2 regions of the Clostridium oceanicum genome follow, and region 2 is predicted to be linked to the other one. Evidence: a T-box and tRNA genes for the amino acid it is inferred to sense, from the RefSeq annotation. Region 2 holds a T-box; the other holds one or more tRNA genes.
What was found. A T-box is a leader RNA that pairs with one kind of tRNA and senses whether it is charged. The one in region 2 lies ahead of ABDZ71_RS15570 (glycine--tRNA ligase), so its partner is inferred to be a tRNA-Gly.
Positions count from the first base shown of each region.

Region 1: it encodes a tRNA-Gly, which carries the amino acid that the T-box ahead of ABDZ71_RS15570 (glycine--tRNA ligase) is inferred to sense. The anticodon was not compared.

Region 1 covers NZ_BAAACG010000019.1:551,712-555,139, reverse strand. The annotation lists gene ABDZ71_RS19105 (class I SAM-dependent DNA methyltransferase) at 1-397, shown strand, start outside; gene hslO (Hsp33 family molecular chaperone HslO) at 434-1,315, shown strand; tRNA gene ABDZ71_RS19095 (tRNA-Val) at 1,375-1,450, shown strand; tRNA gene ABDZ71_RS19090 (tRNA-Asp) at 1,458-1,535, shown strand; tRNA gene ABDZ71_RS19085 (tRNA-Phe) at 1,540-1,615, shown strand; tRNA gene ABDZ71_RS19080 (tRNA-Gly) at 1,620-1,694, shown strand; tRNA gene ABDZ71_RS19075 (tRNA-Cys) at 1,699-1,772, shown strand; gene ABDZ71_RS19070 (DUF6873 family GME fold protein) at 1,855-2,565, opposite strand; gene ytxC (putative sporulation protein YtxC) at 2,719-3,428, shown strand, end outside.
Region 2 covers NZ_BAAACG010000016.1:1,774-5,201, forward strand. The annotation lists gene murD (UDP-N-acetylmuramoyl-L-alanine--D-glutamate ligase) at 1-5, opposite strand, end outside; gene ABDZ71_RS15570 (glycine--tRNA ligase) at 589-1,980, opposite strand; T-box leader at 2,051-2,212, opposite strand; gene lysS (lysine--tRNA ligase) at 2,249-3,428, opposite strand, start outside.

The DNA.
Region 1 (3,428 bases), on a different contig from region 2:
AGTGGACAAGGGTGAATTAATAAATTTTTTCAAAAATGTATATAATCATTTAGATTATAATGGGATTTTTATATTTGATATGAATTCTTATAATAAGCTTACAAATATACTAGGAAATAATTCTTTTAATTATGATGATGAGGATATAACCTATGTTTGGGAAAACTATTTAGAAGATGATATAGTTAATATGTATCTTACTTTTTTTGTTAAGGAAAGTAACAATATATATAGAAGATTTGATGAAGAGCATAGAGAAAGAGCTTATAAAAATGAAGAAATAAAAGAAATAATAAAAAACATAGGATTTAAATTAGTAAAAGAATTTGATAATTATAAAATAGATAAAGACATCGATGAAAACACTGAAAGAATAGTATATGTACTGACAAAGTAGTTACAAATAATTATATGAAATTAAGGTGGTATTTATATGAAAGATAAATTAATAAAAGCTTTAGCAAAAGAAGGACAAATTAGAATAATAGCAGCTATAACTACAGAAACAGTTAATGAAGCTGTGAAAATACATAAATGTGCTCCTACTGCATCAGCAGCTCTTGGAAGAATGGTTACCGCAGGAGTTTTAATGGGTTCAACTTTAAAATCTGAAAAAGATACTTTAACTCTTCAAATTTCAGGGGGAGGAATAGCTAAAAACGTTGTTGTTACATCTTATTCAAATGCTAGTGTAAAAGGTTATATAGGAAACCCTAAGGCAGATCTTGAGCCAAATAGTAAAGGTAAATTAGATGTAGGTGGAATAATAGGTAAACAAGGTAATCTATCTGTTATAAGAGATATGGGACTAAAAGAACCTTATGTAGGTCAAGTTCCTATATATACAGGAGAAATTGGAGATGACATAGCTTATTATTATACTGTATCAGAACAAACACCTTCAGCTGTTGGGTTAGGAGTTTTAGTAGATAAAGATTTATCTGTAAAATGTTCTGGTGGATTTATAATACAAATGCTTCCAGGATCAGATGAAATGTTAGCAGATATAGTAACTTATAGATTACAAGAGATACCATCTATTACTGAGATGATATTAAAAGGAATGTCTATTGAAGAAATTATTGAATACATATTTGAAGATATGGATTTAAAAATATTAGATGATACTTTAACACCAAAATATGAATGTAATTGTTCTAAAGAAAGAGTAGAGAAAGCCCTTATAAGTTTAGGAAAAGAGCAATTAAATGAAATATATAAAGAAGGAAAAGATGAAGAGATAGAATGTCATTTTTGTGATAAAAAATATAAGTTTACCAACCAACAAATAGGAGAACTATTAAAACAAATTTAAAAAAACTGTTGAAATTATTTACAAAATATAATATAATATTATTGTCGTTGGTTAAGTGTGGGCGCATAGCTCAGCTGGGAGAGCATCTGCCTTACAAGCAGGGGGTCACAGGTTCGAGCCCTGTTGTGCCCACCACATTTATGGCCCAGTGGCTCAGTTTGGTTAGAGTGCCGGCCTGTCACGCCGGAGGTCGAGGGTTCGATCCCCTTCTGGGTCGCCAACACGGCTTCATAGCTCAGTCGGTAGAGCAGAGGACTGAAAATCCTCGTGTCACTGGTTCGATTCCAGTTGAAGCCACCAAAATGCGGGAGTGGCTCAGTGGTAGAGCGTCACCTTGCCAAGGTGAACGTCGCGAGTTCGAATCTCGTCTTCCGCTCCAATATGGCGCTATAGCCAAGTGGTAAGGCAGAGGCCTGCAAAGCCTTTATCCCCAGTTCAAATCTGGGTGGCGCCTCCAAAAAAAGCATTCTAAAAATTAGAATGCTTTTTTTATATGAAAAATTATAAATTTATAATTTTAAAATTTATTTTCTAGAAAATTATAGATTATTTTCAATACAGAGAATACTTCCTCTATCTATTAATTTATCATTTCTTAAAAATATAGGCTTAACATTATGCTTATTTAAAAATTGTAATACTTCATTTCCGTATTTATAAAACTTTAAGTTACCATAAAAAGCAATAGTTTTTTCATCTATAAGTCCACAACAACCGCCTATAAACCCATAATCTAGTCCTGGAAGTAAAATATCACCAGGAGGTAATAGAAGTACATCAAATTTATTTTTAGTTAAAATTTTAGCTATTTTTATATCGCTAGTCATTACTGCATTAGGTGAAACTATAGCCGTAGAACATTTTGAATAACCTTGAGATATATTTATTAAGTTTTTGTTTTTTACTAAATCTAGTAAAGTAGGATCTGTAAACTTTAAATTATGCATAAATATTTTTTTTGTATTTACAGCGTTTAAAATTATATCTTTAGGATATTTATTTTTTAATGAATTTTTAGATAGGATAACTTTAAAATTTAATTTTTTTAATTTATTTATAAATTTTGAATCTGTATCTTTATGTAAAAGTAATCTGTTTTTATCTATTATATTTAATAACATATCCGGATGACCACAAACTGCATCATATAAAAGATTAGAAGTAGGACAACAAATTATTTCTAATCCAAATTTTTTTAGATTTTCTTTTTCTATATTAGATATTCTACTATCTACTAGTGCAAATTTCATATGTTAGATCTCCTTTTTATGTGCCTTATACTAATATATTAAATTCTAGATATATAAATTTCAATAATAAAAATTTATGTCGAGATTTGTTTAATAATTAAAAGTATATGAATTATATTTAAACACATACTAGTTTAAGAAAGGAGTGAAGATATGTTACTATTCACTTTAATATATGATGATGATAAACAGATTATAGTTGAAGAAATAAATAATATAAGAGAAAAATTTAAAAGTAAAGATATGGTTGTTGGAGTATCTGAAAGTATAGAAAATAAAACTCACTTCATTAAATTTTATTCTGAAAAAGATGATTTAGAAAAGCATTTTTTTGAAGAGTTTAATAAAAGCATTGCTATGCTTTTATATAAATGTCTTTTAGATGATTTTTTTGATAAATATATAGATAGATTTATAACAGATAGTTATTTCTTTTTGAAAAATCAAGAAAAAACAAAGATTAGAGATAAAAGTTTAATTGTACTTAGAGATGATGAAAGAGCACTAGAAGGATGTTCTATTTATTGTTTTAATAAAAAAAATGATGTGTTATATAAAATAAGAAATATTATAGCTGGAGATACAAAAGAAATAAATATAGATGGATTTATAACATTTAGAATGAAAGAACTAAGTAGAGATTTAGAAAGTATAATAGATAAAGTTGTAGAAAAATATATGGTAGAAAAAGAATATAATGAATTTATAAAACTATTAAAATATTTTGTTGATATGGAAGAAAGCAAAATAGATGAGATAAATATAATGATAGATAAAGAAGGAAAGTATACTTTAAAAGATAAAGAAGGAAATGATTTAACTTATAGTATTTACTTAGATACAGAAGATGTAAAATATATTGA
Region 2 (3,428 bases):
TTCATTTATAAACCTCCATAGTAAAAAACATAATGTTTATCTATCAATTTTATAATACTTGAGTTTATTTATATATGGTTAAAATATTAAAATCATATATTAACTAATCCCTCTACATTATATCATTTTAAAAATATATATAAATATCTTAATAGAATAAAATATATTTGTATTTGATATATTTATTTTATAACATATTTTTTAACTACAAACTAAATTACATAGATTATTATACATTATTTTAAAATGTAATAATAATCAAATAATTAATTTTTTTCTGAAAAGTAACTTTAATACATATTAATCATTTTTTCTTAAAAAAAATATCATATATTGTTGAAAATTAAAATAAAAAGTGGTATAATTTTTTTCGTGCCGTAAGAATCTAATATAATTCCCCAAGTTTTATTTAAACATATAACATATCCCCATGATTAAACCCTATTTCATTCTCAGGTGATTTAAAAATATCACCTGATTTTTTTATATTAAAATTTAAAAACCCTATATAATAAACTTTTTAAAGGTTTATTATATAGGGTTTTACTATATTTACATTAAAGTACTATTTTTATATAGTGTTTTAAATTAGAAATCCACTTTTTCTTCTAAGAATTTATCTAATTCATCTATCTTAACTCTAACTTGATCCATTGTATCTCTATCTCTTATTGTTACTGATTCATCTTCTAAAGTATCAAAGTCTATAGTTATACAATAAGGTGTTCCAATTTCATCTTCTCTTCTATATCTTTTTCCTATACTTCCAGCTTCATCATAATCAATATTGAATTTTTTACTTAACTTTTTATATACATCTAAAGCTTTATCAGATAATTTCTTACTTAATGGTAATATAGCAGCTTTATATGGTGCTAATGCTGGATGGAAATGAAGTACTTTTCTTACGTCACCATTTTCTAATTCTTCTTCATCATATGCATCTGCTAAAAATGCTAAAACAACTCTATCTGCTCCTAATGAAGGTTCTATACAATAAGGGATATATCTTTCATTAGTAGTAGGGTCTAAATATCTTAAATCCTCTCCTGAATGCTCTAAATGTTGTTTTAAATCATAATCTGTTCTATCAGCTACTCCCCATAGTTCACCCCATCCAAATGGGAATAAGAATTCAATGTCAGAAGTACAACTACTATAATGAGATAACTCTTCTTTACTATGATCTCTAAATCTTATATTTTCTTTTGTCATATTTAAATTTAATAAGAAATTCCAGCAATAGTCTTTCCAGTATTTAAACCATTCTAAATCTGTACCTGGTTTGCAGAAAAATTCTACTTCCATTTGTTCAAATTCTCTTGTTCTAAAAGTAAAGTTACCTGGTGTTATTTCATTTCTAAAAGATTTTCCTATTTGAGCTATACCAAAAGGTATTTTCTTTCTAGCAGATCTTTGGACATTCTTAAAATTAACAAATATACCTTGAGCTGTTTCTGGTCTTAAATATATTTCTGATTTAGCATCATCTGTTACTCCTTGGAAAGTTTTAAACATAAGATTAAACTGTCTTATATCTGTAAAATTCTTTTCTCCACATTTAGGACAAACTATTCCATTATCATCTATATATTGTTTTAACTTTTCATTTGACCAGCCATCTGCACTTGCTTTTTCTACTCCTTGCTCTGTCATATGCTCTTCTACTAACTTATCCGCTCTAAATCTTGATTTACATTCTTTACAATCCATAAGAGGATCAGAAAAACCTCCTACATGGCCTGAAGCTACCCATACTTCTCTATTCATTAATATTCCTGCATCAATTCCTATGTTTTGTGGAATTTCTTGAACAAATTTTCTCCACCAAGCTTTTTTTACGTTATTTTTAAGTTCTACTCCTAAAGGACCATAATCCCATGAGTTTGCTAGTCCTCCATATATTTGTGAACCTGGGAATATAAATCCTCTATTTTTGCAAAGTGATCCTATCTTATCCATAGTTTTTTCAAAAGCCATAAAATTTCCTCCTCGTATTTTAAAAATTTATATAAATGTTTAAAAATATATAACAAAAGGGCTATGCCATTAAAGGGACGAAAATATTCGCGGTTCCACCCTTTTTGGCAATAGCCCTACTTTTACAAAATATTACTCAAAAGCGCCTTTCATAATAAGTAATTAGTTGTTTTCACCTACCACAACTTCTCTAAAAACACTTATTATTACTCCTCTTTATCATCGCATTCTTATATTTAATTATTATTATAATATTATACTCTTAAATTTATTTATTATTCTGAGGTTTCATAGTTGGGAATAATATAACGTCTCTTATAGAATAAGTATCTGTTAAGAACATTATAAGTCTATCTACACCTATTCCAAGTCCTCCTGTTGGTGGCATACCTATTTCTAATGAATTTATGAAATCGTCATCCATCATATAAGCTTCATCGTCACCTAGTTCTCTTTCTTTAAGTTGTTGAACAAATCTATCCCTTTGAACTATAGGATCATTTAATTCTGAGTAAGCATTACATACTTCTCTTCCAAATACAAATCCTTCAAATCTTTCAGTAAATTCTTCGTTTCCTCTTTTTTTCTTAGTTAATGGTGATATTTCAACAGGGTAATCACATATAAAAGTTGGCTCGATAAGTTTTTCTTCTGCATATTCTTCGAATAATGCATTTAATATATCACCTTTTGTGCAGTCTTTTAAGTCTTTCTTTAATTCTACACCTTTTTCTTTAGCTACTTCCCTAGCTTCTTCATGTGTTTTTATTTCATTGAAATCTACACCAGAATATTTTTTAACTGCATCTACCATAGTTACTCTGTTCCATGGTGGAGTAAAATCTATTTCTGTTCCTTGGTACTGAACTTTTGTAGTACCTAATACTTTTTCACAAATATAAGCTACCATGTTTTCTGTTATTTCCATCATGTCATTATAATCTGCATAGGCTTCATATAATTCTATAGAAGTAAATTCAGGATTATGTCTTACATCCATTCCTTCATTTCTGAAATTCTTACCTATTTCATATACTTTTTCAAATCCACCAACAATTAATCTTTTTAAATAAAGTTCTGGTGCTATTCTAAGATACATATCCATATTTAATGCATTGTGGTGAGTTATAAACGGTTTTGCAGCTGCACCACCTGCTATAGGTGATAACACTGGTGTTTCAACTTCCATAAATCCTTTATTATCTAAAAATTCTCTCATAGATTTTATTATTGCTGTTCTTTTCATGAAAGTATCTTTAACTTCACTATTCATTATTAAATCTACATATCTTTGTCTATATCTTAAATCAGGATCCTTTAAACCATGAAATTTTTCAGGTAATGGTCTTAATGATTTAGCTGCAAGTTCAAAATCTGTTATGTGTATTGTAGTTTCTCCAGTTCTTGTTTTGAAAACAGTTCCTGTTATACTTACTATATCACCTATA